One region of the Leifsonia sp. Root1293 genome, then DNA from elsewhere that is predicted to be linked to it. Evidence: predicted binding sites of a transcription regulator. Region 1 holds the regulator's gene; each other region holds the start of a gene.

Evidence for each region. The regulator LexA, encoded in region 1, represses DNA repair genes until DNA is damaged. The targets are predictions, from matches to a motif close to TCGAACANNTGTTCGA.
Region 2: the regulator LexA is predicted to act here: its motif matches at 1,487-1,502, upstream of recA (recombinase RecA).
Region 3: the regulator LexA is predicted to act here: its motif matches at 1,182-1,197, upstream of ASC59_RS10850 (HNH endonuclease signature motif containing protein).

The regions. Positions count from the first base shown of each region.
Region 1 covers NZ_LMEH01000002.1:1,056,275-1,059,897, reverse strand. Annotated here, with positions in the region: gene ASC59_RS16745 (histidinol-phosphate transaminase) at 1-506, opposite strand, end outside; gene ASC59_RS16740 (LysM peptidoglycan-binding domain-containing protein) at 557-913, opposite strand; gene lexA (transcriptional repressor LexA) at 1,180-1,893, shown strand; gene metE (5-methyltetrahydropteroyltriglutamate--homocysteine S-methyltransferase) at 2,011-3,623, opposite strand, start outside.
Region 2 covers NZ_LMEH01000001.1:425,008-428,630, reverse strand. Annotated here, with positions in the region: gene ASC59_RS01950 (regulatory protein RecX) at 1-137, opposite strand, end outside; gene recA (recombinase RecA) at 177-1,268, opposite strand; gene ASC59_RS01940 (DUF3046 domain-containing protein) at 1,567-1,791, opposite strand; gene ASC59_RS01935 (helix-turn-helix domain-containing protein) at 1,916-2,224, opposite strand; gene ASC59_RS01930 (CinA family protein) at 2,367-2,876, opposite strand; gene pgsA (CDP-diacylglycerol--glycerol-3-phosphate 3-phosphatidyltransferase) at 2,869-3,498, opposite strand; gene ASC59_RS01920 (FtsK/SpoIIIE family DNA translocase) at 3,500-3,623, opposite strand, start outside.
Region 3 covers NZ_LMEH01000001.1:2,282,186-2,285,808, forward strand. Annotated here, with positions in the region: gene ASC59_RS10850 (HNH endonuclease signature motif containing protein) at 1-1,148, opposite strand, end outside; gene ASC59_RS10855 (DUF429 domain-containing protein) at 1,284-2,111, shown strand; gene ASC59_RS10860 (hypothetical protein) at 2,125-2,619, opposite strand; gene ASC59_RS10865 (PGPGW domain-containing protein) at 2,702-3,142, opposite strand; gene ASC59_RS10870 (endonuclease/exonuclease/phosphatase family protein) at 3,220-3,623, opposite strand, start outside.

The DNA.
Region 1 (3,623 bases):
CCGGTCGGGTTGTTGGGCGAGCACAGGAACACGATGTCGGGCGCGCTCTCGCGAACGGCAGCGGCGGCGGTGTCGGGCGAGAGCTCGAACTCGGCGTCGCGACGCGCGCCGATCCAGCCCGTGCCGGTGCCGGATGCGAGCAACGGGTACATCGAATAGGTCGGGACGAAGCCGAGCAGGGTGCGGCCCGGCCCGCCGAATGCCTGCAGCACGTGCTGCAGGACCTCGTTGGATCCGTTGGCGGCCCAGATCTCGTCGCGGGTCAGTCCGTGACCGAGGTAGCCGGCCAGAGCGTCGCGAAGAGCGCTGAACTCGCGGTCGGGGTAGCGGTTGACGCCCGGGATCACCTCGCTGATGGCCGCCAGGATGTCGGTGGCCACGGCGTCGGGGATGGGATGCGTGTTCTCGTTGACGTTGAGGGCGACCGGCACGACCTTCTGCGGAGCGCCGTAAGGAGTGCGCCCCCTCAGGTCGTCGCGGAGGGGAAGCTCGTCGAGAGTCGTCACTCCAACAATCGTACCGGCGGGCGCCCTCCTGTTACGCAGGGCGGGTCGACTCAGTACTGAGCGGGGACGGCGAGACGCTGGCCGGGCTGGATGTCGGTACCGTCGAGCTGGTTGAGACTGACGATGTCGGCGATGACGTCGCGAGGATCGGCCGTGGGTGCCAGTGTCTCAGCGAGCTGCCAGAGCGACTGGCCCGACTCGACGGTGACGTAGGCGAAGGTCTGGCCCGCCTGTTCTCCGCCGGCGGATGCGATGCCGCCGTTGAGAGCGAACACGAAGGCGCCGATGACGATCGGCAGCGCCGCGAGGGTGGTGAGAACGGCGCGGCCGCGGCGGGTGAGGTGCAAGCGGGTGCGAACGACAGGCATCGCGGCAGGAGCGGCGGTGGTGTAGGCGTACGTGCTCATGGAGTCCTCCAGATGGTTTTCGCATCTGGCCCTCGGCCGGGAGGGCCATATGCGAAGCTGTGTTCCGAATATATCTTCGAGTCTTCGAATACTCAAGCCCTGTCTTCGTATGTGGAGAGAAATTCTTTCCCGACACACTCGAACAGATGTTTGTCGTACGCGATCCACCCGGATACAGTTCGAATGGCTGGTTGCAAGGCAATCAGCACCCACCGACACTCGTCGGCTGGAGGTTCGGGATCCGTGAAGAGAAGAAGGTGAGCGCAGTGGCCAACGACACCGAGTCGTCGAAGGACCGCGGGGCATCGGAGCGCGGTGGAACCCGCCGGCGCAAGAGTCTCAGCGCCAAGCAGCTCTCGATCCTCGAGGTCATCCAGCGATCGGTGAGCCAGCGAGGCTATCCGCCGAGCATGCGCGAGATCGGCGACGCCGTCGGCCTCTCCTCGCTGTCGAGCGTGACGCACCAGCTCAACCAGCTCGAGCTCAGCGGCTACCTCCGCCGTGACCCGAACCGCCCGCGGGCGCTCGAAGTGCTCATCGAGGTGCCGTCGACCGAGTCGAGCCCCGCCCCGGACGACGGCTACTCCTCCCCCGCTCCCATGGGCGACGCCGCCATGGTGCCCATGGTCGGACGGATCGCCGCCGGAATCCCGATCACGGCCGAGCAGCAGATCGAAGAGGTGTTCCCGCTCCCCCGCCAACTCGTGGGCAAGGGTGAACTGTTCATCCTGAAGGTCGTCGGCGACTCCATGATCGAGGCCGCCATCTGCGACGGCGACTGGGTGGTCGTTCGCCAGCAGAACACCGCCGAGAACGGCGAGATCGTCGCCGCCATGCTCGACAGCGAGGCGACCGTCAAGGTGTTCCGCCAGCGCGACGGTCACACCTGGCTGCTGCCACGGAACTCGGCCTACGAGCCGATCGTCGGCGACTACGCCGAGGTCCTCGGCAAGGTCGTCGCCGTTCTGCGCTCGGTGTAGGGCACCATTCGGCGAGTGGTGGACGGCGCTTCGCTCGCGGAGCGCGTCCGGAGCTCAGCGAGCGGTGCAGTGAACAGGCCCACCTCCCGAGGGAGATGGGCCTGTCGCATGGGTTCGCTAGACCGAGCTGGCCACCGACGCCCGAACACCACGGGTTGCCTCGAGCATGTTGCGCAGCGACGCCACGGTCTCGTCGTAGCCACGCGTCTTGAGCCCGCAGTCCGGATTAATCCAGAGCTGACGTTCCGGGATGCCATCGAGGGCGCGTTCGATGAGCTCGGTCACCTCGGCGACGCTCGGCACCCGAGGAGAGTGGATGTCGTAGACACCGGGGCCGATGCCATGGTCGAAGCCGCTCGCCTCCAGGTCGACGACGACCTCCATGCGGCTGCGCGCCGCCTCGATGCTGGTGACGTCGGCATCGAGTCCCAGGATGGCGTCGATGATGGTGCCGAACTCCGAATAGCAGAGATGGGTGTGGATCTGCGTGGCCGCCGCGACTCCTGCGGTGGCGAGCCTGAACGACCCGACCGACCAGTCGAGGTAGTCGGCCTGGCGATCGCGCTCCAGGGGCAGCAGTTCGCGCAGGGCCGGCTCGTCGACCTGCACGATGCCGATGCCGGCGGCCTCGAGGTCGGCGATCTCGTCGCGCAGGGCGAGGGCGACCTGACGGGCGGTGTCGCCCAGCGGCTGGTCGTCCCGCACGAACGACCACGCGAGGATCGTGACGGGGCCGGTGAGCATGCCCTTCACAGGCTTCGAGGTGAGCGACTGGGTGTACGCCGACCACTCCACGGTGATGGGCTTCGGGCGGGAGACGTCTCCCCAGAGGATGGACGGGCGCGTGCAGCGTGATCCGTAGGACTGCACCCAGCCGTTCTCGGTGACGTCGAAGCCGTCGAGGTTCTCGGCGAAGTACTGCACCATGTCGTTGCGTTCCGGCTCTCCGTGCACGAGCACGTCGAGTCCGATCTCCTCCTGCAGGGCAACGACGCGGGCGATCTCGGCGCGCATCCCGGTCACGTAGTCGGCCTGACTGAGCTCGCCGCGCCCGAGTGCGGCTCTGGCGCGACGGATCTCGCCGGTCTGCGGGAACGAGCCGATGGTCGTCGTCGGCAGCGGCGGCAGGTCGAGCGCCTGCTGCTGCGCGGCGACCCTGACCGCGTACTCGTCGCGGGCGAAGTCGCCGTCCGAGAGTGCAGCGGCGCGGGCCCGAACGGCTCCGTCGCGCACTCCGGGCGCCGACAGTCGCTGCGCGAGGGCGACGGATGCGGCATCCAGCGCATCCGCGATGGCGGAGCGGCCGTCGATCAGCCCGGTCGCCAGGGTGGCGACCTGCCCGACCTTCTGGTCGGCGAAGGCGAGCCACCCGCTCAGGTGGCCGAGCTTCGTCTCGTCGTCGACGTCGTGGGGAACGTGCTGCAGCGAGGTCGAGGTCGACACCGCGACGGACGGCGACAGCTCGAGGGCCGCAACCGCTGCGTCGAAGGCTGCGGCGAGATCGCCACGCCAGATGTTGTGTCCGTCGACGACCCCGGCCACGACGGTCTTGTGAGCGAGTGCCGCCCGGGTGGCATCCGTCAGCCCGGCTGGAAGCTCGCCGCGCACGAGGTCGAGCCCGATCGCCTCGACGGCGGATGCGGCCAGCACATCGAGTGCCTCACCGAGGCTGCCGTACGGTGCGGCGATGAAGAGTGCCGGGCGCGTGGCGAGTTCGCCGAGGAAGCTGT
Region 2 (3,623 bases), on a different contig from region 1:
ACCCGACGCTGGGAGACGAGTTCTTCTGCCGCGGCGTCGGTGTCGGTCTCCGACCCGGCCCAGGGAAGATACGAGACCGGGGCGAGACGCTCGTTGGTGCTGCCCGTGCTGTTGCTCGTGCTGCTGTTCGACGGCATGTGTCTCTCCCCGGTCTCGTATCGGTGCTGCTCTAGAAGCTAGGCGCCCTTGCGCTTCGCCGTGATCGACTCCACATTGGCGGGAACCTCCGCAGCGAGAGCCGCATCGGTTGCAGCCTTCGCTGCAGCACCGGCGATGCCGACGCCCAGCTTCGCGAGGATCTTGTTCTCGATCTCGAGGGCGATGTCGGGGTTCTTGAGCAGGAAGTTGCGCGAGTTCTCCTTGCCCTGCCCCAACTGGTCACCGTCGTAGGTGTACCAGGCGCCCGACTTCTTGACGATGGCGTGGTCGACGCCGAAGTCGATGAGCGAGCCCTCACGGGAGATTCCGACGCCGTAGAGGATGTCGAACTCGGCCTGCTTGAACGGCGGAGCCATCTTGTTCTTGACGACCTTGACGCGCGTGCGGTTTCCCACGGCCTCGGTTCCGTCTTTCAGAGTCTCGATGCGACGGATGTCGAGGCGCACCGATGCGTAGAACTTGAGCGCCTTGCCGCCGGCTGTGGTCTCGGGGCTTCCGAAGAACACGCCGATCTTCTCGCGCAGCTGGTTGATGAAGATCATCGTGGTGTTCGTCTGGCTGAGACCACCGGTGAGCTTGCGGAGCGCCTGCGACATGAGTCGCGCCTGGAGTCCGACGTGCGAGTCGCCCATCTCGCCCTCGATCTCGGCGCGGGGCACGAGTGCCGCCACGGAGTCGATGACGATGAGGTCGATGGATCCGGAGCGCACCAGCATGTCGGCGATCTCGAGAGCCTGCTCACCGGTGTCGGGCTGGGAGACGAGGAGCGCATCGATGTCGACGCCGAGCTTCTTGGCGTACTCGGGGTCGAGCGCGTGCTCGGCATCGATGAAGGCCGCGATGCCACCGGCGCGCTGGGCGTTGGCGATGGCGTGCAGCGTGAGGGTCGTCTTACCCGACGACTCGGGGCCGTAGATCTCGACGATGCGGCCTCGCGGGAGTCCCCCGATGCCGAGCGCGACGTCGAGCGCGATGGAACCCGTCGGGATGACAGCGACGGGAGCGCGCTCATCGCTTCCGAGGCGCATGACTGACCCCTTGCCGAACTGGCGGTCGATCTGGGCGAGAGCTGTCTCGAGTGACTTCTCGCGGTCTGCAGCTGAGGGCATCATGGTCTCCTTCTGTCGATATTCCGTCGCCTCTAGGCTGTCGTGTCGCGTGAGGCAAGAGCTGGCGCTCATGAACCGGGCACGCGACTGACAAGGCAGTCAGCAGTTCATCGCTGATGGAAGGAACGCTACGCCGGGCCTCCGACATTGCTCGGATGACCCTGACGACGGTGCACTGTCCGTCTTCGATTCGCTGCTGTTGAGGAGCCTAGCAAGATCCGAACATCCGTTCGAGATACGACGACGGCGTGTCGTGTGGCGCACCCAGGTCCGCGAAGGCGGTGCAGGGCGACAGGGACTAGCGGCGCGGCTCGCGGAGGCCTGCGCCGTGCCGACGGTTCTCGGGCACGTCCATCGCGGCGCACAGGGCGTACCAGACGTCGCGCGGGCGGGTGCCGGCGGCGAGGGCCTCATCGCCCGTGACGTTGCCGAGGTCGGGCAGAACGAGGTCGCGGAGTAGGGAACGTCCGTAGGCGTCGCCGAACTCCTCCTGCACGGCGAGGCGGAACTCGCTGGACTTCACAGATGACTCCACAGACCGAAAAGACCCGACCGCTCGGCGCGAGCCGCGGCGACGGGAGACCAACAGGGGAAAGAAACGCCAGCCGGTCGATGACCGGCTGGCGTGAGGAGACGTGTATGGGGACTCAGCGGACGAGCAGCTCGGCGTCGAAGTCGACGACGAGGTCCTCGGGCACTGTGTCGGGAATCGGGTTGATCCCCTCGAGGACGGCCAGACGGTCGCCCACTTCGCGCATGATGACGGAGATCGGTGTGTCGAGCGCATCGGCGACCGATGCGAGGATCTCGCTGGATGCTTCCTTCTGTCCGCGCTCGACCTCGCTGAGGTAGCCGAGTGCGACACTGGCCTTGCTCGCGACCTGACGGAGCGTGCGGCCCTTCTGCAGACGGAAGTCCCTGAGAACATCGCCGATTTCCTGACGAACCAGAATCATTGGAACCCCCTTCTGTGCTGCCAGTCCACCCTGGTGCGGGTGAGTTGATACAGAGTACGACAGGTACTCATAGATCCAGCGTACTGCGCTGTTCCGGCGTTTTCTTGTGAATACGCCCGATGTAACGGCGAGTTAACGCAGGTTATTCCGCCTCGACGGACGCGACCTCGAGCGCGGCGCCGATCGCCTCGGTCACGACGGCTGCGCGGATGGCGGCGCGGCTGCCGTCGAGGGCGAGCTCACGCACCTGAATCTGCTCACCGATGGCGACTGCGATGAACACAGTGCCGACGGGCCGGCCATCCTGAGGGTCTGGCCCCGCGACACCCGTCGTGGCGATGCCCACGTCTGCATCGCGTCCGTCGACGGCGAGCACCCTGCGTACGCCTGCGGCCATCTGCTCGGCGACCTGCGGATGCACGGCGCCGTGCTCACGCAGCAGACCGGCGTCGACGCCCAGCACGCTGCGCTTGATGGCGGTGTTGTAGGCCACCACTCCCCCTGTGACGACGGCGGATGCCCCGGGGATGCGGATCAGTTCGGCAGCGAGCAGGCCGCCAGTCAGCGACTCGGCGACGGCGATGGTGAGCTGGCGGCGCGTCAGCTCGGCGATGAGGCGGGCCGCGGGGTCGGGCACGTGAGCCTCAGGCATCCGTCGCCGACGACGATCCCGATGCTGCAGCTGGCAGTGCCCGCTTCAGCTTCCACGCCGAGACCAGGTACTCGACGCCCGACCACACCGTGAGGGCGAAGGCGATGCCCATGGCCACCCAGTTCACCCAGAACACCCAGTCGCCGAGCACGGTCCACAGCGGAACGAGCGCGAGAGAGATTGCGATGGACTGCGCGATCGTCTTGAGCTTGCCGCCGCGGGACGCCGGCACGACGTTGCGGTGCGAAAGCTCCACCATGCGCCAGACGGTGATGCCGACCTCGCGCACGAGGATGATGATGGTCACCCACCACCAGAGCTCGCCCAGGATCGACAGGCACACGAGAGCGCCGCCGGTGAGGAGCTTGTCGGCGATCGGATCGAGGATCTTGCCGAGGTCGGTCACGAGGCCCTGACGGCGGGCTATGGCACCGTCCACGCCGTCGGTGGCGATGGCGACGATGAAGACGACGGCCGCCCACCAGCGAAGGGCCCCGTCGGCGCCGTTATCGACCAACAGCATCCAGAAGAACAGCGGCGCGAGCAGGATGCGCACGACGGTGATCAGATTGGGCAGGTTCCAGTTCGAGGCGCGAGGCACCTCGGCGTCGAGCGAAGCCATGTCAGTCCCTGCCGGTCAGGTTCCAGGCGTCCTCGTCGGAATCGCCCTCCTCCTCAGGATAGCCCTCGGTCATGCGGGCGACCGGGTCGTCACCGTAGGGGTCGACGGGCGCGGCGGTCTGCTGC
Region 3 (3,623 bases), on a different contig from region 1:
GCCCTCGTGAACAACCGTTGCGCCCGGCCCAGGTCCAACGGGACCGAGTCCCCGCCGAGGACCAGCGGGATGATGCCGGCGGATGCCGCCAGGCCGCGGGCCGTGCTGGCTGAGATGGGCTGGGCGATGCCATCGATCGACGCGACACCGGCACTCTCGGGATCGGCGAGGTCCCCGACGTCCATGCGCACCACCACAGCGGTGCTGGCGTCGATGGTGGTCTGCTCGCGGCCGATCACATGCCGGGCGAGATCCGCCAGGGCGTCGGCGCGCATCTGCGTCAGAGTGCGCTGCTCGGTCACCACCGGATCAACGCAGGCACAGGTATCAGCGGGTGTCCCGTCGGGGCAGGTGCAGGCGCGCCCGGATCCGAACGCGTCCCGTGCCCGCCGTAGCTCGGTGGACACGAGGGCGTTGATCGCCGCCGCGACGACGGCACCATCCACCGGAGCGAACACGCCCGTTAGCCGCACCGCTCCGGACTTGTCCTCCACGATCGACAACGACCGGCCGGCGTGCAGTTCGTCTTCGCGGGGTTGCACCCCGTCGGTGTCGAGTCTGGCTTCGGCATACTTCACCGCCACGGCGAGGCTCCCGAGACTCAGCTGCGCGGCAGCCGCAGCAAGGGCTTCCTCGGTCGCGGCGAGCAGTTCCGGGTCGGCTCGGCAGGCGACCCGATCGAGCATGCGGGTGATCATCGCCGCCGCAGCCACACTGATCCGACCGGCCGTCAACGAAGCCTGCACGAACGGGTGCGGGGACGGCATCCGTTCCCCGGTGAACGACTCCCGCCCGGCCGTGGCCTCACCCACGGTGATGAGGGCCTCCGCTTCCCCCAGGGAGGCGCCTGCACTGGCCGCCAACAGATCCGCCGGCGACGCGAAGCCCTGCCCCTTCGCCAACCCCTCAGCACCCAGCTCGGGCCGCGACCGGCGCGCCACCTCCCCCGCCACCAGGGCCTGCAACGCACCGATGGCCCGCGCGAGCGCCGAGAGGGCGTCGACGACGCGAACCAGCCCGGCATCGCTCATCGACCGCACCGCCGCAGCGGCATCCGCCCCCGGAAGCAGCACCGCGGGCAGGGCATCCTTCCATGCTGTGCGCAGCGCCGTGAGGCTGTCGCGCAGGAGCCGGAAGTGGTTCTTCATGCCTCAATTCTCGCGCGACCCACTGACATTTCCTCGACTTTCTCTTCGAATGTGGATAACTCAGGCAGCGCGAGAATGGGAACACAGAAACGAGAACGCACACCTCATAGATTCCACCCCGGATACCCTCGATCCATGCCCCTCTTCCTCGGCGTCGACCTCGCCTGGGGCGAGGGAACCGCGACCCGCGCCGCGAACGAGACCGGCCTCGCCGCCATCGCCGCTGACGGCACGGTCATCGACGCAGGGTGGGCCCGCGGCATCAACGAGGTCGAGCGCTGGCTGCTGGCGACGGCATCCGTCGGCGACGTGATCGCGATCGACGCGCCTCTCGTGGTTGCGAACCGCACAGGCATGCGCGAGTGCGAGCGCGAGGTCGGGCGCCGCTACGGTCGCTGGAAGGTCTCGGCGAACGCCAGCAACCTCGGCCTCGGCTGGCTCGCCGGAGTCACCCTGCGCAGACGTCTGGAGGCCGCTGGATTCACCTGCATCAGCGGAACGGATGCCGCCCGCGACGACATCGTGCAGTTCTTCGAGTGCTACCCGTACACGACACTCGTCGGCGCCGTCGAGCTCGGCTACGACGGGGAACGCCCCCGCTACAAGCGCCCCAACCTCGCCATCCCGGCGTCGGAGCGACGCGAGTTCAGGGCACACCAGTGCGACGACCTGATCGCGCGCCTCGCAGCGCTCACCGTCGCCGAGACGCCGCTCGACCTTGGCTCGCATCCCGTGACGCATGACCTTCTGAACACCCCGTCACCGCTGACGGATGCCGCCTACAAGCACCGCGAAGACCTCATCGATGCGGTCATCTGCGCTTGGACGGCCTCGCTCTGGGCGCGCCATCACCTCGATCGCTGCCAGGTGCTCGGAGCCGACTCGCAGCCCGACGACGAGGGCCGGCTCGCGACCATCGTCGCCCCGGCGCGGCCGGAGCAGCGGCGACCGCGGGAGCACTGACGGCGGCGCTGCCTCAGGAGTCGCGCTTCGCCTGCCGCTTCGCGCCCTGAGCCGCGCTCGACGCGTCGCGCTTCACGCCACCGCTCGTCTTCTGGTGTTCACGGGCGCGGCCCTCCGACCCGACCCCGCCGGTGTGCGAGGTCTGCGACTGCGGTCCGGCCCACCGGCCCTCGCGTGCGCGGGCCAGCCGCTCGTCCCTGAGGGTCTCCGCCTCCTCGTGGGCGACCCGCGCCAGCTCAGCGCTGATCCGCGCCAGCGCCTCCTCGAACACGGATGCCCGCAGCCGCGCCTTGTCGGATTTCGGTGCCGCAGCCCCTCGGCCGCCGGCCGCCTCGACCCTGGTCGCGGCGTCCCGCCGGTATCGCTTCACATGCTTGTTGCGCGCCTGCCGCACGCGCTTGTGCAGGGCGAGCAGCCCGTCTTCGTCGAGTTCCGCGAGCCGCTCGGGCTCCAGTTCACGGATGAGGTCGAGCTCGTCGTCTTTGAGAACCCACAGGCTGTCTTCCATAGCCCTCATAGTGGCACTCGGCTCGAGCGGGCGATAGGGCGAGGCGGCCATAGGGCGAGGCGACGATCGAGCGAGGCGGCGATCAGCCCCTCTTCACCACCCAGACCTCGGGCTCGGCCGGTGCCTCGGAGGCGGCCTCCTTCGCCGCTCGCCTGCGGTCGCGTGCCTGCTTGGCCACGCCGACGCCCTTTTTCACAGCAGCGTTGGCTTTGGTGCTGACCTTCTTGGCCGTCTCGAACTCGGTCGAGAGGATGCCGAGGCCCCCGAGCACCACGAGGGCTCCCGGGCCCGGCAGCGGGATCATCACTACGCCGAGTGCCACGGTGCCTCCACCGACGACGCCCACGCCGGCCCGATAGGCCTTGTCGACAGTCGGATTGCGGCGGATCGTCTCTCGGGTTCCGTGCGCGGCACTGCGTGTGGCCCGACCGAGGGCGGCCCCCACGCGACGGGTCGTGCTCGGCGCCGTCGGCTCGGACCGCTGCTGCTGACGCTGCTGATCCTGCTGGAAGGTGTCACTCATGCGCACAGCCTAGGAGCCGATGCTGGAAAGCGCCCCAGCGCGCCAACACCCCAGCGCCCCAGCGCCGGCCACCCCGACTACGGCATCCGCTCCAGCACGACATCGGCCACCACCGGGAAGTGGTCAGACGGATACATGCCGTCAACGGCACGGTCGACGAGAAACGCCCTCTCCACCTCGAGCGCCGGCCGCGTGAGGATGTGGTCGACGCGACGGTCGATCTGCTTCGTCGCCTCCAGCGGGGCGAACGGCACGGCGGAACTCAGCGTGACCGCATCCGTCATCCCGCCACCGCGTTCCCAGGTGTCCGATGCCACCTCAGCCAGAGGCGCGAACTCGACCTGGCTCGCATCGGCGTTGAGGTCGGCCAGCAGCATCACGGGCCGACCTGCCCGGGCCAGCTCTTCGATCAGGCGCGCCAGCCGCTTGGTCTGGGCACGATGGTCGTCGGCGTACTCCGGCTCCCACTCCGTCGCGGCCA